Regions from separate parts of the Bradyrhizobium sp. 40 genome, predicted to be linked through region 1. Evidence: predicted binding sites of a transcription regulator. Region 1 holds the regulator's gene; each other region holds the start of a gene.

Region 1 (7,408 bases):
GGCGTCGGCTGCACCACCTGGGAAGTCGTCCGCAGCGTGGTGATCCCCTACACCCGCGTCGGCGTCATCGGCGGCGTCATGCTGGCGCTGGGCCGCGCGCTCGGCGAGACCATGGCGGTAACCTTCATTATCGGCAACTCGTTCAGGATCTCGTCGTCGATCTTCGCGCCGGGCACCACGATCTCGGCGGCGATCGCATCCGAGTTCGCCGAAAGCGACGGCCTGCACCAGTCCGGCCTGATCCTGCTCGGCCTCCTGCTGTTCGTGCTGACCTTCTTCGTGCTCGCGGCGGCGCGGCTGATGCTGATGCGGCTGGAAAAGAAGGCGGGGAACTGACGCCATGAATCCGATCTACTCACGCCGCCGCCGCAAGGACATCGTCGTCCGCGGGCTCTGCATCGCCGCAACCGCCTTCGGTGTCACCTGGCTCGCGTTGATCCTGATCACGCTGCTCTACAATGGCCTGGCGGGACTCAATGTCCAGCTGTTCACCGAGAACACGCCGCCACCGGGATCGAACGAGGGCGGCCTGCTCAACGCCATCGTCGGCTCGCTGATCATGACCGTGATCGGCGTCGGCATCGGCGCGCCGCTCGGCATGTTCGTCGGCACCTATCTCGCCGAATACGGCCGCAATGACCGGCTGACCTCGGTGATCCGCTTCATCAACGACATCCTGCTCTCGGCACCCTCGATCATCATCGGCCTGTTCATCTACGGCGCGGTGGTGGTGCCGATGCGCGGCTTCTCGGCGATCGCAGGCTCGCTCGCGCTCGCGGTCATCGTGATCCCGGTGGTGCTGCGCACGACCGAGGACATGCTGCTGCTGGTGCCGAACGCGTTGCGCGAGGCGGCCTCGGCGCTCGGCCTGCCGCGCTCGCTGGTGATCAAGCGGATCGCTTATCGCGCTGCCCGTTCGGGCCTCATCACCGGCGTGCTGCTCGCGACCGCCCGCGTCGCCGGTGAAACCGCGCCGCTGCTGTTCACCGCGCTGTCCAACCAGTTCTTCAGCCTCGGCCTAAACAAAACGATGGCGAACCTGCCGGTGACCATCAACAACTTCGTGCAGAGCCCCTATGCCTATTGGAAGCAGCTGGCCTGGAGCGGCGCGCTGCTCATCACCCTGACCGTTCTTGCCCTTAATATTTTCGCGCGCATCCTTGGCGCCGAGAGGACCGCAAAATGAGTGATCTTTCCGTATCGATGAGCGCGTCAGGTGGACTGCCGCACGCGGCAGTGCTGCCGGAGGCGCCCCCCAAGGTGACCGTGCGCAACCTGAACTTCTATTACGGCGAGCACCATGCGCTGAAGAACATCAACCTGACGCTCGGCGCCAACCGTGTCACGGCGTTCATCGGTCCGTCAGGCTGCGGCAAGTCGACCCTGCTGCGCATCTTCAACCGGATGTACGACCTCTATCCCGGTCAGCGCGCCACCGGTCAGCTCATGCTCGACCAGACCAACATCCTCGACGGCAAGCTGGACCTCAATCTGCTGCGCGCCCGCGTCGGCATGGTGTTCCAGAAACCGACGCCGTTCCCGATGACGATCTACGAGAACATCGCGTTCGGCATCCGTCTTTATGAGAAGATCTCGAAGTCCGAAATGGACGGCCGCGTCGAGAAGGCGCTGCGCGGCGGCGCGCTGTGGAACGAGGTCAAGGACAAGCTCAACGCCTCCGGCCTGTCGCTCTCCGGCGGCCAGCAGCAGCGCCTCTGCATCGCCCGCACCGTCGCGGTGCGGCCCGAGGTGATCCTGTTCGACGAACCCTGTTCGGCGCTCGACCCGATCTCGACCGCCAAGGTCGAGGAGCTGATCCAGGAGCTGTCCGAGGATTACACGATCGCGATCGTCACCCACAACATGCAGCAGGCGGCGCGCGTCTCCGACAAGACCGCCTTCATGTATCTCGGCGAGTTGATCGAGTTCGACGACACCAGCAAGATCTTCACGTCGCCGTCCGACCGGCGCACGCAGGATTACATCACCGGCCGGTTCGGCTAGGAGACGCGACATGGGTTCTGAACATACCGCAAAGGCCTTCGACACCGACCTCCAGGAACTCACGCGCCTGGTCGCCGAGATGGGTGGCATCGCCGAGCGCATGATCGTCGAGTCCGTCGACGCATTGATCCGCCGCGACGTCCCGCTCGGCCAGCGCGTCGTCGCCATCGACACTGAACTCGACGCGCTGCAGAAGCGCATCGAGGAACGCGCGGTGCTCACCATCGCCCGGCGCCAGCCAATGGCGGTCGATCTGCGCGAGATCGTCGGCGCCATGCGCGTCGCGACCGATCTCGAGCGCATCGGCGACCTCGCCAAGAACATGGGCAAGCGCGTTGCGGCGCTGGAGACGGACTTCCATCCGCTCAAGCTGTTCCGCGGCCTCGAGCACATGACCGACCTCGTGCAGCAGCAAGTCAAGTCGGTGCTGGACGCTTATGCCGCGCATGATTTGCCGGCGGCGATGGCGGTGTGGAAGGGTGACGAGGAAGTCGACGCCATCTGCACCTCGCTGTTCCGCGAGCTCCTCACCTACATGATGGAGGATCCGCGCAACATCTCGTTCTGTATTCACCTGATGTTCTGCGCCAAGAATATCGAGCGGATCGGCGACCACGCCACCAACATCGCCGAGACCGTGTTCTACATGATTGAGGGCCAGGCGATCACCGACAAGCGGCCGAAGGGCGACATGACGACCTTCGCCAACACGGTACCGAACACCTGAAGACTTAAGGGAGCGACGACCCGATGGGCGCACGCATTATGGTGGTTGAGGACGAGGAAGCCCTGACCGAGCTTCTCCGCTACAACCTCGAAGGCGACGGCTATGACGTCGAGACGGTGATGCGCGGCGACGACGCCGACACCCGCCTCAAGGAGCACATCCCCGATCTGATCGTGCTCGACTGGATGCTGCCGGGCCTGTCAGGCATCGAGTTGTGCCGGCGGCTTCGCACCCGTCCCGAGACCAAGCAGCTCCCGATCATCATGCTCACCGCGCGCGGCGAGGAGAGCGAGCGGGTGCGGGGTCTTGCGACCGGCGCCGACGATTACATCGTCAAGCCATTCTCGGTGCCGGAGCTGCTGGCGCGCGTGAAAGGCCTGCTGCGGCGCGCAAGCCCGGAGCGGCTCGCCACCGTCCTTGCTTTTGGCGACATCGAGCTCGACCGCGACAAGCGCCGCGTGGCGCGCTCGGGCCGGCCGATCGATCTCGGTCCGACCGAATATCGCCTGCTGGAGTTCTTCCTGGAGCATCCGGGACGGGTGTTCTCGCGCGAGCAACTGCTCGACAGCGTCTGGGGCCGCGACATCTATATCGACGAGCGTACCGTCGACGTGCATATCGGCCGCCTGCGCAAGCTGCTCAATCTCGGCCGCGAGCAGGACCCGATCCGCACCGTCCGCGGCGCCGGTTACGCGCTGGATGATCGGTTTGCCAAGGCGGAGCAGGTATAGGGTTGCAGCCTTGTTTGTTGGCAAGCTGTCCCGAATTCTTCGACGTCGTCCCGGACAAGCGAGCGCTGATCCGGGACCCATAACCACCGAACGTGGTTTGGCGAAGACTCGGAGCGACCCCTTTCGCACGGCAACTGCGCGCTCGGAGTATGGGTCCCGGCCCCCCGCGCGCAATTGCGCACTAGGCCGGGACGAGACTGAAATCGTTGAGCCGTCTTCGCGCGACGACTTGCCGTAATTACCGCGGCCCCGGCTTCACCGGTGCACGCCGCCGATCCGACGCCGGCTGGTACGCGACGCGCGAGTGCTGGGCGCAATAGGGCAGGCCGGACAGCGCCCGTCCACCGCAGAAGAAGAAGTCCGGGCTTGAGGGATCGCCGACCGGCCAGTGGCAGGTCGCCTCGTTCAATTCCAGCAGCGACAGCCGCTGGCTCATCGGCACCACGTTGTCATAGGTGACCGGATCCGGCTCAGCCTCGACCTCGAAGGCCTGCGCCAGCGCGGTGTTGCCGCGCGAGATCGGGCGGCTCACCCGCATCATGTGCTGCGCGGGGCGCGCCTTGCGCGGGCGCGGCGCTGCCGATGAAGGGCTCTTGGCGCGGCCCGAAAGGCCGAGCCTGTGCACTTTGCCGATCACGGCATTGCGGGTCACATTGCCGAGCTCCGCCGCGATCTGGCTGGCCGAAAGTCCGGCCTCCCAGAGCTTTTTCAGCTGCTCGACGCGATCATCGGACCAGGTCAAAACCGTCATTGCACCCTTTCCCTCGCTGCGCGCCAGCCATCCTGGGGCCTCGCAGCGAATGCCTAAGCCTTCAAAAACCCGTGCCGCCAGAATCCCTTAAGGCTCGCCGGGCGCGTCTTGAACGCCCGAACGTTTACGCCGGTACATAAGGACTTAAAGATCAGAACCACTGCACGAGATGTCGTATCTGACAATCCAAACGCTACAATATGGCGTGACTCCCGCGCAAGAGTCCGCCGACTCGCTTCCACATGTTCCGTGACTAAATCCCGCAAAATCGGCACCGCAAGACTACGGATTCAGCGTTTCGCGAGGCTTTCCGGGCGGCATTGACACCCGTTTCACCAGGCCTAAGATAGTCGCGCGTGCCGCCCTCAAGAGGCGGCACGTTTCGTTTTCCGGGCCGGTCGATGGTGCGTTGCGCAATGCACGCTCACACCGTCCGCAACATTCAAGTGACCGTCATGACTAACAGCGCAGCGCCGCATTTGCTCCCCGTTTTCGCCAGGTCCGACCTCGGTTTCGAGCGTGGCGAAGGCTGCTGGCTGATCGCGACCAATGGCGAGCGCTATCTGGACTTCACCTCCGGCGTTGCGGTGAATGCGCTCGGCCATGCCCATCCGGCGCTGGTCGCGGCGTTGCAGGAGCAGGCCACGAAGCTCTGGCACATGTCGAACCTGTTCCAGAGCCCGGACGGCGAAAAGCTCGCCGCGCGCCTGTGCAATGAAAGTTTCGCGGAGTTCGTGTTCTTCTGCAATTCCGGCGCCGAAGCGCTGGAATGCGTGATCAAGGTCGTGCGCCGTTATCACGCCGCGAAGGGCCATCCCGACCGCTATCGCATGATCACCTTCGAAGGCGCCTTCCATGGCCGCACGCTGGCGACACTTGCCGCGACGGGTTCGGCAAAATATCTCGAAGGTTTCGGCCCCCCGATGGAGGGCTTCGACCAAGTTGCGCATGGCGATCTCGACGCGGTGAAAAAGGCGATCGGTCCGCAGACCGCCGGAATCCTGATCGAGCCGATCCAGGGCGAGGGCGGTGTGCGTTCGGCAACGCCCGCCTTCCTGAGGGCGTTGCGCCAGCTCTGCGACGAGAAGGGTCTGTTGCTCGCCTTCGACGAGGTGCAAACCGGCATGGGCCGCACCGGCGATCTGTTCGCGTACCGCCGCCTTGGCGTCGAACCCGACGTGATGTCGCTGGCCAAGGCGCTCGGCGGCGGCTTCCCGATCGGCGCCTGCCTTGCGACCGCGGAAGCGGCATCCGGCATGACGCCGGGCTCGCACGGCTCGACCTTCGGCGGCAATCCGCTCGCGATCTCGGCTGCGAATGCCGTGCTCGACGTCATGCTCAAGCCCGGCTTCTTCGATCACGTGCAGAGGATGTCGCTGCTGCTCAAGCAGAAGCTCGCCTCCGTGATCGACCGTCATGGCGATGTCGTCAGCGAAGTGCGCGGCGAGGGCCTCCTGATCGGCATCAAGGCCGTGGTGCCTTCCGGCGATCTCGTTGCCGCCTTGCGCGCAGAAAAGCTGCTCACCGTCGGTGCCGGCGACAATGTCGTGCGTTTCCTGCCGCCTTTGATCGTCACCGAAGCCGAGATCGAGGACAGCGTCGGGCGGCTCGAGCGCGCCTGCACCGCGTTATCCGGCAACAAGCGGGCGGCAAGCTGATGAGCAAGTCGCCCGATAATACACACGAGAAAACACCGAAGCACTTCCTCGATATCAACGAGCTGCCGCTGTCGGAGCTCAAGCGCATGCTCGCCGCGTCCACCGCGATGAAGGCGAAGCAGAAGGCGCATCAGCCGGTCAGGCCGCTCGAAGGCAAGACGCTGGCGATGATCTTCGAGCGCCCCTCGACGCGGACGCGGGTGTCTTTCGATGTTGCCATGCGCCAGCTCGGCGGCGAGCCCATCATGCTCACCGGTGCCGAGATGCAGCTCGGCCGCGGCGAGACCATCGCCGACACCGCGCGGGTGCTGTCGCGCTATGTCGACGCGATCATGATCCGCATCCTCAATCACGACGCCCTTCTGGAGCTTGCGGCGAACGCCACCGTGCCCGTCATCAACGGCCTGACGCGGCGCTCGCATCCCTGCCAGGTGATGGCCGACCTCATGACCTACGAGGAACATCGCGGCCCGATCGAGGGCAAGACGGTGGCCTGGACCGGAGACGACAACAACGTGCTGGCGTCCTGGGCGCACGCCGCCGAGCGCTTCAAATTCCAGCTCAATGTCGCGACTCCTCCGGAGCTCGCGCCGAAAAAAGCGATGCGCGACTTCATCAAGGCGACCGGCGCGCCGATCATGCTCGGCACGGATGCCGAAGCCGCCGTGCGCGGCGCCGATTGTGTCGTGACCGACACCTGGGTGTCGATGGGCGACAAAGAAGGCGAGCACCGGCACAACGTGCTCAAGCCCTATCAGGTCAATGCCCAGCTGATGTCGCTGGCCAAGCCGGATGCGCTGTTCATGCACTGCCTGCCCGCCCATCGCGGCGAGGAGGTCACCGATGAGGTAATCGACGGTCCGCAATCCGTCGTCTTCGACGAGGCCGAAAACCGCCTGCACGCGCAGAAGGGCATTCTGGCCTGGTGTTTCGACGCGGTGAAGTAGATCGACGCGGCGAGCTAACTTTCCGTCGTCCCGGCGAAGGCCGGGACCCATACCGCGGAATCTCTCTTGTGGCAGATCGGCGGAGGCAACGAGTTTTCGCCAAACCAATATTCGTGGTTATGGGTCCCGGCCTTCGCCGGGGCGACACCGAAGTTGCCGTATCATGATCAAACCAGTGTCCAGATGAGCTGCTCCGAACCCCTTCCAATTCCGCCTTCCGACCCCAGATAAAGCGCCATGGTTTCCCAATCCTCTGACATGAAAACCGGGCCCGAAGGCCCGGTTCGCGCGCCATCCGCGGTTCCGATTGATGACGCCGTGCTGCCCTACGAGGTCGACGCGCTCGATGTGCGCGGTCGGCTGGTGCGGCTTGGTCCGGCGCTCGACGAGATCCTGACCAAGCACGATTACCCGGCGCCGGTCGGCAAGCTGCTCGGCGAGGCCATCGTGCTGACCACGCTGCTCGGCTCGGCGCTGAAGTTCGAGGGCCGCTTCATCCTCCAGGCCCAGACCGACGGTCCGGTGTCGTTTCTGGTCGTGGACTATCAGGCGCCGGATCGTCTACGCGCCTATGCGCGCTACGACGCCGC
Region 2 (7,408 bases), 200 kb from region 1:
GCTGCGGTTCGCGGTGCGGCGCCTGCTTGAATTCGCCCGCACGGTGCCCGGCATCGTGTTTGCGCTGATCTTCGTGATCGCCTTCGGGCTCGGACCGATGGCGGGCGTACTGGCCATTGCGATTCACTCCACCGGCGCGCTCGGAAAGCTGTTCTCCGAGATCGTCGAGAACGCCGACATGAAGCCGGTCGAAGGCGTCCGCTCGACCGGCGCGAGCTGGCTCTCCTGCATGCGCTTCGCCATCCTGCCGCAGGTCACGGCGGGCTATGCCAGCTACGCGCTGCTGCGTTTCGAGATCAACGTCCGCGAGGCCTCCGTGATGGGATTCGTCGGCGCCGGCGGCATCGGCCAGGAGCTGGTCGTCGCCATCCGCAAGTTCTATTACTCCGACGTCAGCGCTATCCTGCTCACCATCATCGTCACGGTCTTCATTATCGACATCAGCACCGGCTGGCTGCGCGGCCGCCTGTTCGGCAGGGAGACGCGGACGTGACGGGGCCGCAGGAGATCGACATCGCCGCGCTTCGCGCGCGCTACCCCGATGTGTTCGACCGGCCGGCCTCGGCGCGGCTCGCCATGCCGGGGATGATCGTCGCGGCGCTCGCGATCCTGATTTATGGCCTCGTCGATCTCGACTTCTCGCCCTCGCGCTTCGTCGCCGGCCTCAGCCAGCTCGGCTGGATCAGCCTGATGATGATTCCGCCGGATCCCGGCTCGTCGCTGCCGATCTATCTGAAGGCGCTGGGCGAGACGCTGTCGATCGCGCTGCTCGGCACGACGCTGGCTGCGGTGTTCGCGCTGCCGATCAGTCTTCTTGCCGCGCGTAACGTGGTGCCGTCGAGCATTTTGCGCTTCCCGATTCGACGTTTCCTGGATTCGACCCGCGGCATCGACACGCTGATCTGGGCGCTGGTGTGGATCAACGTGGTCGGGCTCGGCCCGTTTGCCGGCGTGCTCGCCATTGCCGTGTCCGATTTCGGCGCCTTTGGAAAGCTGTTCTCGGAGGCGATCGAGGGCGCGGACCAGAAGCAGGTCGAGGGCATCCGCGCCTCCGGCGGCAGTGCGCTGCACGAGATCCGCTTCGGTCTGCTGCCGCAGGTCCTGCCCGTGATCGCCGGCCAGGTGCTCTATTTCATCGAGTCGAACACGCGTTCGGCTACCATCATCGGCATCGTCGGTGCCGGCGGTATCGGCCTCCAGCTCGCCGAGCAGATCCGCGTGCTGGAATGGCAGAAGGTGTCGTTCCTGATCCTGATGATCCTGGTCGCGGTCGCCGCGATCGATTTCGTCTCGGGAAAACTGCGCTTCGCGATTATTGGGCGAAGGGCGGTGGCCTGATCACCGATTTCGTAGGGTGGGTAAAGCGCCGCGTGCGCACCAGTTCAATCGCAGCACTGGATGGATGGTGGGCACGGCGCAAGTGCGCCTTTGCCCACCCTACGACTCCACCAGAAATTCCACCCGCTCCGCCGCAAAGCGCGAATGCTTGGTGACCAGCGGCTTGCCGTCGGGATCGTGATCGGTGGCGTCGACCACCAGGATCGGCCGTCCCAGCGCCAGATCGAGCCGTGCGGCGTCGGTTGCGTCAACGATGCCGGCGGTGATCCGGGTCGCGCCGCGGCGATAGTCGCGGACGCCGTAATGCTCGAGCAGTTTCGTCATCGAGCGGGTCGCGGCAAAGACGTCGCCCGCACCCGGAAACAGCTGCGCCGACAGCCACGTCGTGGAGACGCAGATCGGCGTGCGGTCGGCGAGGCGCATCGCCTCGATCCGCACCAGCGGTGCACCGGTCTTGAGGCCGAGCTCCCGCGCGAGTTCGCGGGTCGCGACATCATCGGACGCCTCGATCAACCGGCCATGCGGTTCGCGGCCGTCCGCGCCGACGATCTCGGAGAAACGGGTCCGCGAGCGCAGCGGATAGGCGAGCTTCTGCGCCTCGACGTAGGTTCCGCTGCCGCGTTCGGCCCGCACGATGCCGCGCTCCGCAAGCGCGGCCAGCGCGCGCCGCACGGTGTGGCGGTTGACGCGATAGGTTTCGGCGATCTCCACCTCGCCTGGCAGCTTGTCGCCGGCCGCAAAGCGGCCGTCGGCGATGCCGCGCTCGATGCCGTCGGCAACGAGGCGCCACAATGCGACGCCGGAGGAAGCTGTGTCCTGCATGCTCATGTGGCCGGGAAGCTACTCCAGAAATCACGCCCTTGTCACCAAACAGTCATGGCGCTCCGCTATCAAGTTGTCTAGTATTATAGACAACTTGGATTCGGCAAGTTCTGCAGAAAAGTCGGTGGATGTGGTGACCCAGCACAACAATCAGCAAGCCCAGCGCAAGGCCGCAATGGCCGTGCTGGCGCACGCGGAGGCGGGCGAGATCGCCGCTCGCCTAGGCGCTCTCGCTTTGCCAGCGCATCAGGATCTGCGCGCGCCGGAAAACGGCCTCGTCATGCTGCGGGGCCGGGTCGGCGGCGACGGCGCGCCGTTCAACCTTGGCGAAGCCACGGTGTCGCGCGCCGCGGTGCGGCTTGCGAGCGGCGAGGTCGGTTTCGGTTACACGCTCGGTCGCGACGGCGAGAAGGCGCGGCTGATCGCGCTGTGCGATGCGCTGGTGCAGTCCAGCGATTTCGGCGCCGCGGTGGAGCGGGATATTATCGCGCCGTTGCGTGAGCAGCTGATGGCCAAGCGCAAACAGGTGGCGGCCGAGACCGCCGCGACGAAGGTTGATTTCTACACCATGGTGCGCGGCGAGGGGTGAGATCATGACCACGATTGCGGAACTGCCGCCGGGGTTCGCCGACAAGGTGCTGTCGGCGCAATCGACCTTTCGCTCGGTCATGGACGCGATGGCGCGGCCGGGATCGGTCCAGCGCATCGTGCCGACGTCAGGAGCACCTCACGTGATGATGCGCGGCACCGCCGCGATCGCACTGACGCTGTTCGATCACGACACGCCGCTCTGGCTCGATGCGCGCATGTCTGAGAGTTCCGACCTCGTGAAATGGCTGAAATTCCACACCGGCGCGCCGGTGGTGCAGGATTCTTCGATCGCCAGCTTCGCGCTGATCAGCGATGGTGGGGCGCTGCCTTCGCTCGAGCGCTTCGCGCTCGGCACCAGCGAATATCCGGATCGCTCGACCACATTGATCGTCCAGGTCGATAGCCTTGACGCCGGACGCAGCTTCGAGCTGCGCGGCCCCGGCATCGACGGTGTCGCCACGCTCAAGGCCTCGATCAAGCCGTTCGACCTGTTCGAGCGACTTCGTATTAACGAGGCGCTGTTTCCGCGCGGCGTCGATGTGGTGCTGGTGGCCGATGACGCCGTGGTTGCGATCCCGCGCACCACGCGTGTCGTGAGCAAGGGAAGCTAAGCATGTATGTCGCAGTCAAAGGCGGCGAACGCGCCATCGAGAACGCCCATCGCCTGCTCGCCAGTGCGCGACGCGGCGATCAAAGCGTGCCGGAAATCACGCTCGACCAGATCTCGGAGCAACTCGGCCTCGCCGTGGACCGCGTCATGAGCGAAGGCTCGCTCTATGACCGCGAGCTCGCGGCACTCGCCATCAAGCAGGCGCGCGGCGATCTGATCGAGGCGATCTTCCTGGTCCGTGCCTTCCGCGCCACGCTGCCGCGCTTCGGCGCCAGCGAGCCGGTCGAGACCGGCGCGATGCGGGTGCAGCGGCGGGTGTCCTCGACCTTCAAGGACATTCCCGGCGGCCAGATTCTCGGGCCGACCTTCGACTACACCCATCGCCTGCTCGATCCCTCGCTCGCCGAAGGCTTTGTGCCGGAAGCGCCAGCGACGGCCGAAGCATCGACAGTGCCCACGCCGCGGGTGACGGATATCCTCGGCCGCGACGGCCTGATCGAGCCCTCGCCGCAAGCGGAAGAGGGCGCCAGCGTCGGCGACCTCACCCGCGAGCCGCTGAACTTTCCGGCGGATCGTGACCTGCGCCTGCAAAATCTCGCGCGTGGCGACGAAGGGTTCTTGCTGGCGATGGGCTATTCCACCCAGCGCGGCTACGGCCGCAACCATCCCTTCGCCGGCGAGATTCGCTTCGGCGAGGTCGATGTCGAATTTTCGGCGGAAGACGTCGGCTTCGCCGTGCCGCTCGGATCGATCGAGCTCACCGAGTGTCAGATGGTCAACCAGTTCAAGGGCTCCGCGACCGAAGCGCCGTGCTTCACGCGTGGCTATGGCCTCGCTTTTGGCCAGAGCGAGCGCAAGACCATGTCGATGGCGCTGGTCGACCGCGCGTTGCGCGCGCGCGAGCTGGGCGAAGAGGCGCTCGCCCCTGCGCAAGATGAAGAATTCGTGATGTCGCATTCGGACAACGTCCAGGCGACCGGCTTCGTCGAGCATCTCAAGCTGCCGCACTATGTCGACTTCCAGTCCGAGCTCGGCCTGTTGCGCAAGCTGCGCAAGGAATTCACTGAAGCCAATGCGCCTGATGCCATGAAGGAGGCCGCGGAATGAACGCGCCCGCCTACAATTTCGCCTATCTCGACGAACAGACCAAACGGATGATCCGCCGCGCAATCCTCAAGGCGATCGCGATCCCCGGCTATCAGGTGCCGTTCGCCAGCCGTGAAATGCCGATGCCCTATGGCTGGGGCACCGGCGGCGTACAGGTCACCGCGGCGATCCTCGGGCCCGAGGACGTGCTGAAGGTGATCGATCAGGGCTCCGACGACACCACCAACGCGATCTCGATCCGGAAGTTCTTTGCCAAGACCGCCGGCGTCGCCACGACCACGGCGACGGAAGATGCGACCGTGATCCAGACCCGCCACCGCATTCCGGAGAGATCGCTGCACGAGAATCAGGTGCTGGTCTATCAGGTGCCGATCCCGGAGCCGCTGCGCTTCCTCGAGCCGCGCGAGACCGAGACGCGGCGCATGCACGCGCTCGCCGAATATGGCCTGATGCATGTCAAGCTCTATGAGGACATCGCCCGCTTCGGCCACATCGCGACGGCTTATGCCTATCCGGTGAAAGTCAACGCGCGCTATGTGATGGACCCGTCGCCGACGCCGAAATTCGACAATCCCAAGATGGACAATTGCCCGGCGCTGCAATTGTTCGGCGCCGGCCGCGAGAAGCGCATCTATGCGATCCCGCCCTATACGCAAGTCGTGTCGCTCGACTTCGAGGACCATCCCTTCGAGCCGTATCGCTTCAACGCGCCTTGCGCGCTGTGCGCCGCGGAAAATTCCTATCTCGACGAGATCGTCACCGACGACAAGGGCGGTCGCATGTTCGTCTGCTCCGATACCGATTATTGCGAGGGCCGCCAGGCCGCCGGCCATCACGGCAGCCTCAGCGCCGCGCCGTACAAGGACAAGGCGCAGGAGGCATCCAATGGCTGATCAACACATGCTCGAGAACGACGAGCCGCTGCTGGTCGCAAAATCCCTCAGCAAGTCCTATGGCCGTATCGCGGCGTGCCGCGACGTGTCTTTTGCGCTCTATCCCGGCGAGGTGCTGGCGATCGTCGGCGAATCCGGCTCGGGCAAATCGACGCTGCTCCAGCTGCTGTCGGGTCAGCTCGCGGCTAGCGGCGGCCATGTGTCCTATCGGATGCGCGACGGCGTCGCCCGCGATCTCGCCACGCTGGGCGAGGCCGAGCGGCGCTTCCTGTTCCGCACCGACTGGGGTTTCGTTCATCAGGATCCCGCGCAGGGCTTGCGCATGGCGGTCTCGGCCGGCGCCAATGTCGGCGAACGGTTGATGGCGGTGGGCTGGAATCATTACGGCCGCATTCGCGATACCGCGTCGGACTGGCTGACCCGCGTCGAGATCGACATCGCACGCATCGACGATGCGCCGCGGACCTATTCCGGCGGCATGCGCCAGCGTCTCCAGATCGCCCGCAACCTCGTCACCGAGCCGCGGCTGGTGTTCATGGACGAGCCGACCGGCGGACTTGATGTTTCGGTGCAGGCGCGCCTGCTCGATCTCGTGCGCAGCCTGGTCGCCGAGCTGCACCTCGCGGTCATCATCGTCACCCATGATCTCGCGGTCGCGCGCCTGCTGTCGCACCGTGTGATGGTGATGAAGGGCGGCCGCGTGATCGAGACCGGCCTCACCGACCAGGTGCTCGACGATCCCCGCGAGCCCTATACCCAGCTGCTCGTCTCCTCGATTCTGCCGCCATGAGGCTTCAACGCCATGAGCCTTGCAAGAAGAGTTTTCCAATGACCGCCATGATCGACATCGCCGACGCCAACAAGACTTTTACGATGCACCTGCAGGGCGGCATCGAATTGCCTGTCGTCAGCGGCGTGACCTTCCACGTCGACCCCGGCGAATGCGTCGTGCTGTCTGGGCCATCAGGCGCCGGAAAATCGTCGATCCTGAAGATGATCTTCGGCAATTATCGCTGCGACTCCGGCCGCATCGGCATCCGCCATCGTGGCGAGGTGATCGATCTCGCCACCGCCGAGCCACGGCAGGTCCTCAACGTCCGCCGCGCGACCATCGGCTATGTCAGCCAGTTCCTGCGCGCGGTGCCGCGCGTCGCGACCGTCGACGTGGTCGCCGAGCCGCTGATCGTCAACGGCCTGGCGCGCGCGGACGCACAAGCCCGTGCTGGCGAATTGTTGCATCGTCTCAACATCCCCGAGCGGCTCTGGCAGCTGCCGCCCGCGACCTTCTCCGGCGGCGAGCAGCAGCGCGTCAACATCGCGCGCGGCTTCATCTCGGATCTGCCGATCCTGCTGCTCGACGAGCCGACCGCCTCGCTCGACGCCGCCAACCGCGCCGTCGTGGTCGGGCTGGTCGCCGAAAAGAAGCGCCAGGGCGTCGCCATGGTCGCCATTGTCCATGACGACGAAATCCGTCATCTGATTGCCGACCGCATCGTCGACGTCACCAGCTTCGCCGCCGCGGCCTGAAGGAAATGGACATGAACGCCAAGAAGGACATCGTGATCGCCAACGCCAGGATCGTGCTGGCGGAACGGGTGATCGAGCAGGGCTGGGTTGCCCTCGCCGATGGACGCATTGCCGAGATCGGCGAGGGCAGGGCGCCCACGGGGGCAGAGGATGCCGGCGGCGATCTGATCATGCCGGGATTGATCGAGCTCCACACCGACCACCTCGAGGCGCACTACGTGCCGCGGCCAAAAGTATTCTGGAATCCGGTCGCCGCCGTCGTCTCCTATGACGGCCAGCTCGCGACATCAGGCATCACCACGGTGTTCGATTCGCTCCGGGTCTGGCGCGAGGACGGCGCCGAAGAAGTCGACGGACGCGCCGGCACGCTCGCCGCCGCGATCACGACCGCGCGCGATGCCGACCTGCTGCGCGCCGATCACTTCCTGCATCTGCGCTGTGAAATCCCGATGCCGAGCGTCGTCGAGGAGGCCAAGGAGCTGATCGACCGTCCTGACGTGCGGCTCATGTCGCTGATGGA
Region 3 (7,408 bases), 190 kb from region 1:
GCGCTGGGCGAGACCGTGCCGGCCAAATCCGCTCTGGAATGGGGGCTCGCCAACCGCGTGGTGCCGCTCGACAAGCTCGATGCCGAAGCGCTCGCGCTGGCGCAGCGTCTTGCCCGTCAGCCGGCCGGCGCGCTCACCGCTACCAAGAAGCTGATGCGCAATGGCGAGGCGCTGGTCGCGCAGATGAATGCCGAAGGCGAGCAGTTCGGACTGCGCCTGCGCACCGCCGAGGCGCGCGAGGCCTTCACGGCATTTGCGGAGCGCCGCCCGCCGGATTTCACCAAGGTTGCGTGATATCCGGGGCTGTACTGAGGCTCGTCGGGCCGGAACTTCAAGCCCATTCGATTAAAACCTTAACGGAACATTGGCATGTCGTCGGCAAGGTGGCGCTCGAAAGAATGGGCCCCCGACACCATGGCAATGTTTAAGAAATCGGTAAGTTCGCTCCTCCTGACCTTGATGGCCCTGCTGGCCGCGGGTGCGCTGGCCTCCACGGCGATCCAGATGGTCGGGGCGTTCGGCCGCTACAGCGACAGCCTCGAGACCGCGCGGCTTGCCGCGGCCGACAAGGCGATCTTCCATGGCGTGCTGGCGCTGCGCAACAATCGCGGCGATGCCCAGAGCGCGATTCTCGGCGAGGATGATCCGCGAGCAAAACTAGAGGCGGCGGAGAAGGCCGAGCAGGGCGGCTATGACGCGATCGGAGCCGCGCTTGCCACCGTCGACTTCGCCCGCCGCGACGAACTCGCCGGCACATTGAAGCAGGGCTGGAGCGCCGCGGCGCCGCAATTCCAGCTGTTCTACGATGAAGCCAAGCGTCCGCGTGCCGAGCGCAAGATCGAGCGCACCAACTCCTGGTATGATGCTGTCACCAAGGTGATCGACACGGCCAACCTCGCCTCCACCGCCGTGTCGAACCGTGCCTGGATGGACGACCCCTTCATTGCACGCATGATCCAGGTCCGGCGCTTCGCCTGGCAGGTGCGCGATCGCTATGGAATCCATTGTTCGTCGCTGCGCTCCAACGTCAACGGCAGCAAGCCGCTCGACGACGCTCAGAAGCGGTCAGTGGCGCAATGGGATGGCACGATCACCTCCGGCTGGGCGGGCATGGCCGAGTTGCTGGCTGCGCCGGGCGTAGCGGCGGAGCTGGTGACGGCAGCGACGGACGCGAAGGCCAAGACCGACGGTGCCCTCAAGCAGATCGGCGACCTCACCAAGAATTTCGACGGCAGCGGCAAGCCCGCGATGCCCGCCGCGGAATGGAATACGCTGTGTCAGTCACCCTTCGCGTCCATCGTCGCGGTGGCGAACAAGGCGCTCGACCAGTCGATCGTCCGGGCGGAGACGGTGCAGGCTAGGGCGCTCACCAATCTCGTCGTGCAGTCGCTCGCGTTCCTGCTCGCGCTCGCCGTGACCCTGGCCGGCGTGTACGTGATCCGCAACCGCCTCATGCGCCCGGTGCGTGCCATCCTGGATGCCATCGCCAAGATCAGCGCCCGCGACTACGCGACACCCGTCCCGCAATCCAGGTATCCCGACGAGTTCGGCACCATGGCCGCCGCGCTCGAAAGCTTGCGCGAGAGCGCGGCGACCGCGGAACGCCTGGGCCGGGAACGTGAATCGCAGCAGGCGCTGCAGCTCGCCCGCTCCGGTACCGTCGATGCGGCTTGCCGCAGTTTCGACGACACCGTGCAAGCCGTCATTCACAGCGTTGCGGCGTCGACGAAGGAGCTCGATGCCACCGCGACCGACGTGCGCTCGCTGGTGTCAGAATCGAGCAGCCAGACCGCGGCGGTCTCGTCCTCCGCCGAACAGGCCACCAACAATCTCGAGACCATCGCGGCCGCGACCGAAGAACTCTCCGCGTCCGTCGGCGAGATCTCCGCGCAGGTGCAGGCCAGCGCACGCGAGGCCCGTGAAGCCGTGTCGCAGGCAGCGCAGACCAATGCGACGGTCGAGATCCTCGATCAGACCGCTGGCCGCATCGGCGAAGTCGTGAAGATGATCAACGCCATCGCAGGACAGACCAATCTGCTGGCGTTGAACGCCACCATCGAAGCCGCGCGCGCGGGCGAGGCCGGCCGCGGCTTCGCCGTGGTCGCCGGCGAGGTCAAGAGCCTCGCCTCGCAGACGGCGACGGCGACGGAAGAGATCTCCCGCCAGGTCGCGGAGATCCAGGGCGCGACCGGCCAGGCGGTCACCGCCATCCGCGCGATCGGCGGCGCGATCAGCGGCATCGACGAGAAGATGACGGCGATCGCGGCCGCGGTCGAACAGCAGCGCGCTGCCACCACCGAGATCTCCCGCAACTTCCAGCAGGCCGCGCAGGGAACCCGCGAGGTCACCGACACCATCGGCAGCGTCGCCAGGCTCAACCAAGAGACAGGCAATGCCGGTTCGGTGCTGTCGGTGTCCGTGTCGAAAATGTCCGCCGACGCCGATCGTCTCCGCGTGGCGGTCGAGGGCTTTTTGGGCGCGGTGAGGACCGCATAACTTCGACGATCTTCCGTCCCACCGTCGCGCCAACGGCATTGCCGCCGATGCACGCGGCGGGTACATCTGTGACGCTGCGCGAGCGTCGCGGCAGGTGTAAGAGATATCAGGGATGGAGAGTTCGATGCCGGTCACGCCCCAACACAAGGCCCAGCGCCCCTATCGCGGCGTGTTCCCGGTCGCACCCACCATCTTCGACGAGCGCGGCGAGCTCGACCTCGAGGGACAGCGCCGCTGCATCGATTTCATGATCGACGCAGGCTCGAATGGTCTATGCATTCTCGCCAATTTTTCCGAGCAGTTCGTGCTCACCGATGCCGAGCGCGAGACCGTGATGCATGCGGTACTGGAGCATGTCGCGGGCCGCGTTCCCGTGATCGTCACGACCACGCATTTCAGCTCGGCCGTCTGCGCCGCGCGGAGCCAACAGGCCGAGGCGGCCGGTGCCGCCATGGTCATGGTCATGCCGCCCTATCACGGCGCAACCTTCCGCGTGCCCGAGAAAGGCGTGGTCGAATTCTTCAAGGTGCTGTGGGGCGCAATCAAGATTCCGATCATGATCCAGGACGCGCCTGTCGCCGGCACGCCGCTGTCGGTCGAGCTGCTCGCGCGGCTGGCGCGCGATTTCTCCAACATCCGCTATTTCAAAATCGAGGTGCCCGGCGCGGCTGCAAAGTTGCGCAGCCTGATCGAGGCGGGCGGCAGCGATATCGAGGGTCCCTGGGACGGCGAGGAAGCGATCACGCTGCTCGCCGATCTGGATGCCGGCGCCACCGGCGCGATGACCGGCGGCGGCTATCCCGACGGCATCCGCCAGATCGTCGATCCCTATTTCGCCGGCAAGCGTGAAGAGGCCAAAGCCGCCTACGAACGCTGGCTGCCGCTGATCAACTACGAAAACCGCCAATGCGGCCTGATCGCCTGCAAGGCGATGATGCAGGCCGGCGGCGTAATCAAGTCGGACACGGTGCGGCATCCGCTGCAGCCGTTGCACCCGGCGACGCGGGCCGGGCTGCTGGAGTTGGCCAAGGAGCGCGATGCGCTGGCGTTGCGGTGGGGGAAGTAACTCACTCGTTGCGAGCAGCGAAGCGACGAAGCAATCCAGGCTATTTCCGCGGACGCAGTCTGGATTGCTTCGCTGCGCTCGCAATGACGGAGCTTGAGGGAGCTATCTCGCCAGCACCCACTCGCCCACAATGCGGAACCTTGCCCCCGCATCATCCTGCTTGAACAGCGCAATGCGATCGATCGCCAGCGCATCAAGCCCGAGCGCCGCGAACCGCGCGCGCAGCATCTGCAGAATCGGGCCGCGGCGCTCCGCGTCCAGCCGCCCCGTCAACGTCATGTGGAAGCGGAATTCCTCCATCACGTAGGGGTAGCCCCAGCGGTCGAGATAGTCGCGCTGCCGCTCGCTGAGCTTCTCGGGCTTGCGCCGCGCGCGATCTTCCGCCGTCAGGGCGGTGCGAAAGCCATCGAACGCGCGGACGCAATCGGCGGCGAGCTCTTGGAGCGCAACGACCGGCTCGGCCGGAATGACCGCGATGAAGCCGCTGATGGCATCGACAATCGGGCAGATCACCGGGATCGTCCGCGCCTCGCCGGCGAAGGCCACGCAGGTCGCCAAAAGCTCCGCCTCCGTCCTGCCAGGCGCGAGCGCCATCGGCGCTTTCAGCGTGCCATGAAAACCGTATTTGCGAGGATCGGCGGTGATGTCGCGCCAGTCCGGCGCGAGATGCGATGCGTCGGCGGGAAAGGGCAGCTCGTTGCCGGTATAGACATCGTAACCGAGCAGCTCCGCGCCGAAGCGGGAGAGGGCGCTGTCGCTGCCTGCGGCAAAATAGATCGCGTAGCGGGGGAAACTTGTCATCGTTCGAGCATAGCGGGTTTATGCCGCGACGACAGCTTCGCGCGGGGTAGCTGCCATGCCAAGCAATCGCGCCGCGTCGGTGAAATGCACGAGCTTGCCGCCTGATATGACGGCGATCAGCCGCGGCCGCAGCGCCACGTTGTCATCGACCAGCACAATATCCGCGCGCCGGCCTTCCGCGAGCACGCCGCGATCGGCAAGGCCGGTCGCGCGCGCCGGCGCGGCGGAGACCAGGTTCCAGGCCTCGGTCAGCGGCAGCACACCATCGGCCGCGAGGCGGAACGCAGCGAGCAGCTGCGCGGGATAGTAATAGTCAGAGGCCAGCACGGAGCAGAGCCCCTTGGCGATCATGTCGGATGCTTTGGTCCAGCCCGTATGGCTGCCGCCGCGCACGACGTTCGGCGCGCCGTAAACGATGGCGTCACCGTGGCTTGCCGCCGCCCGCGCCGTCTCCTCGTTGATCGGAAACTCCGCGATCGCCACGCCCATGGCGCGAAAGCCCTCGCGCATCGCCGGTGTCGCATCGTCATGCGAGAGCATCCGCACCCCGGCGGCGCGGGCAGTCGCAGCAAGCCGCGACATGGAAGCCGGGACCTCGCTGGCGCGCGAAAGCACGTGTCGGACCAGCCGATCGAATTCCTCGCTCGACAGGCCGGTGCGCTCCACCATGCGGTTGCGCTTGCGGGGCTTGGCCATGTCCCCAACCGTGCCGTCCATGTGGTCGTTGAAGGCGAAGAGGTCGACGCGGCCATCGCTGAGCCACTGGCTGATCTCGGTTTCGGCGTCGAGATTGTAGGTCTCGTGGCGCAGGTGAAAGCGGGTGTCGGCCGCGAATTGCGGGCGCTGCCGTTCGATCGCCTCCATCAGGCCGCGCGCATTGTCGGCGCTGCGCAGGCCCGGCTCCCACGAACAGGTCGTGGCGTGAAACACCGTGGTGATACCGTTGCCGATCGCTTGGCGGTCGCTATCGGCGAGCGCCACGTCGATCGGAAAATCGACCCCGGCGCGCGGCATCATCTGCCGCTCGAAGGCATCGCCATGCAGATCGACGATGCCAGGCAGGACCAGCAGGTCGCGCGCGTCGATCGCAAGCCGCGCCCGGCCGCGAGAGGCATCGATCTCTGCGATGTCCGTTCCGGACAGGGCAAGCGAAGTTTCGACGAGCTCGGAGCCGATCAGGGTTCGGCCGCCCTCAAGGAAAATGTCTGTCACGCGACTGCGCTTGGTTTGCTGCCAACAGAATTGTTGAGAGAACTTGCTCGTGCTTCGTATGTCGAGAGAAAATCTTCAATCCCGAGCTTGCGGAAATCGGGCAGTGCTGTACGCAATTTGTCGTGATCCCAATCCCACCAGGCGAGGGTGGCGAGCCGTCCGGCAAGCTCTTCCGAGAACCGCCGGCGAACGATGCGCGCCGGATTGCCGGCGACGATGGTGTAGGCCGAAACGTCCTTGGTGACGATGGCGCCGGCCGCGATCACCGCGCCGGTGCCGATGTTGCGGCCCGGCAGCACGATCGCGCCATGGCCGATCCAGACGTCATGCCCGATATGGACGTGATGCTGGCGCCGCCAGTCGAAGAATTCCGTGTCGTCGCTCTCGCCTTCGAAATAGGCGCTCGAACGATAGGTGAAGTGCGCCTGCGTGGCGCGGTGCATCGGGTGGTTGCCCGGATTGATCCGCGTCACCGCCGCGATCGAGCAGAATTTTCCGATGGTGGTGTAGGTGATCTGAGCGTCGTTCACGACATAGGAGTAATCGCCCATCGTCACCTCGTGTAGCATCGTGCGCGCGCCGACCTCGGTATAGGCGCCAAGCCTGGCGTCGTGCAGCTTCGCCGAGGGATCGATGGTCGGCTGGACCGAAAGAGCTTTGGCGGCCATGTTGCATCCGAACGAGAGGGCGGGCGTTTCTCTTCGAGCGGCTTGATGACAATGTCATGACGACGCGATGACAGGGGATGAACAGGGGATGATGTGTGTAGGATCGCCGCACCGCAACGTCCGTGTCACACAAGTGTCAAGCGCCGGCGTTAGCGGTGGGTCCCAGCTACTCTGGAGCCCTGCATGCTGGTGGTTGAAGGTCTAACGTGTCGCTTCGGCGTGAAAGCCGCGGTGGACGACGCCTCGTTTCAAGTCTCTCCCGGCGGCTTCGTCGGCGTGATCGGACGGTCCGGCGCCGGCAAGTCGACCCTGCTGCGGACCATCAACCGTCTCGCGGCCCCTTCGCAGGGCCGCATCCTGTTCGACGGCCTCGACGTCACGGCGCTGCGCGGCAAGGAGCTGCGGCAGTGGCGGGCGCGCTCGGCGATGATCTTTCAGCAGTTCAATCTGGTCGGCCGGCTCGATGTTCTCACCAACGTCCTGATGGGACGGCTTGCGACGATGCCGGCCTGGCGCTCGCTGTCGCAGACCTGGCCCGAGCAGGACAAGGCGCTGGCGATGTCCGCGCTTGAGCAGTTCGACATCGCCCCGCTCGCGGCCCAGCGCGCCGACCAGCTCTCCGGCGGCCAGCAGCAGCGCGTCGCGATCGCCCGCGCGCTGGTGCAGCAGCCCGACATCATCCTCGCCGACGAGCCGATCGCTTCGCTCGATCCGCGCAACACCAAGATCGTCATGGATGCGCTTTTGCGCATCAACAAGCATTTTGGCATCACCGTGCTCTGCAATCTGCATTCGCTCGACCTGGCGCGCAGCTATTGCGACCGCCTGATCGGCATGGCGCAGGGACGCGTGGTGTTCGACGGCGCACCGGCTGAGTTGACCGAGCACGTTGCGCGCGAGCTCTACGATCTCGAAGCCGCCGATGTCATGGGCGGCACGCCCGCACCGGTGCGACAGGGCATTCCGGTGCTTGGAACGGCGGCCGCCGCCTGAGCGGCGCCGCATCAGGACCCACCAGTTTTGCGTCAACCGACCTCAACCAATGAAGAGGCTATCATGATCACTCGCAGATTGATTCTTGCCGGCGCCGCCGCGCTCGCGTTCGCGACCTCGGCTTCCGCCGAGGACTGGAAAGCTAGATATCCCGAACTGACCTTCGCGGTCA

Evidence for each region. Region 1 encodes PhoB, which activates phosphate uptake and scavenging genes when phosphate is short. Its sites were predicted from a motif close to TGTCATNNANCTGTCAT; they were not measured.
Region 2: phnF (phosphonate metabolism transcriptional regulator PhnF) is a predicted target of PhoB. The motif match lies at 2,200-2,216, and genes of this name have one in related genera.
Region 3: phnC (phosphonate ABC transporter ATP-binding protein) is a predicted target of PhoB. The motif match lies at 6,289-6,305, and genes of this name have one in related genera.

The regions. Positions count from the first base shown of each region.
Region 1 is NZ_CP064688.1:6,972,509-6,979,916, reverse strand. It holds gene pstC (phosphate ABC transporter permease subunit PstC) at 1-336, shown strand, start outside; gene pstA (phosphate ABC transporter permease PstA) at 341-1,186, shown strand; gene pstB (phosphate ABC transporter ATP-binding protein PstB) at 1,183-2,004, shown strand; gene phoU (phosphate signaling complex protein PhoU) at 2,015-2,731, shown strand; gene phoB (phosphate regulon transcriptional regulator PhoB) at 2,755-3,462, shown strand; gene IVB40_RS33455 (GcrA family cell cycle regulator) at 3,701-4,213, opposite strand; gene IVB40_RS33450 (aspartate aminotransferase family protein) at 4,669-5,871, shown strand; gene argF (ornithine carbamoyltransferase) at 5,871-6,818, shown strand; gene IVB40_RS33440 (Hsp33 family molecular chaperone) at 7,056-7,408, shown strand, end outside.
Region 2 is NZ_CP064688.1:6,776,160-6,783,567, reverse strand. It holds gene phnE (phosphonate ABC transporter, permease protein PhnE) at 1-493, shown strand, start outside; gene phnE (phosphonate ABC transporter, permease protein PhnE) at 577-1,338, shown strand; gene phnF (phosphonate metabolism transcriptional regulator PhnF) at 1,438-2,166, opposite strand; gene phnG (phosphonate C-P lyase system protein PhnG) at 2,285-2,749, shown strand; gene phnH (phosphonate C-P lyase system protein PhnH) at 2,754-3,362, shown strand; gene IVB40_RS32515 (carbon-phosphorus lyase complex subunit PhnI) at 3,365-4,468, shown strand; gene IVB40_RS32510 (alpha-D-ribose 1-methylphosphonate 5-phosphate C-P-lyase PhnJ) at 4,465-5,361, shown strand; gene phnK (phosphonate C-P lyase system protein PhnK) at 5,354-6,151, shown strand; gene phnL (phosphonate C-P lyase system protein PhnL) at 6,190-6,888, shown strand; gene IVB40_RS32495 (alpha-D-ribose 1-methylphosphonate 5-triphosphate diphosphatase) at 6,900-7,408, shown strand, end outside.
Region 3 is NZ_CP064688.1:6,784,863-6,792,270, reverse strand. It holds gene IVB40_RS32580 (enoyl-CoA hydratase) at 1-294, shown strand, start outside; gene IVB40_RS32575 (methyl-accepting chemotaxis protein) at 415-2,496, shown strand; gene IVB40_RS32570 (dihydrodipicolinate synthase family protein) at 2,621-3,562, shown strand; gene IVB40_RS32565 (DUF1045 domain-containing protein) at 3,665-4,363, opposite strand; gene IVB40_RS32560 (alpha-D-ribose 1-methylphosphonate 5-triphosphate diphosphatase) at 4,382-5,575, opposite strand; gene IVB40_RS32555 (chloramphenicol acetyltransferase) at 5,572-6,243, opposite strand; gene phnC (phosphonate ABC transporter ATP-binding protein) at 6,427-7,236, shown strand; gene phnD (phosphonate ABC transporter substrate-binding protein) at 7,300-7,408, shown strand, end outside.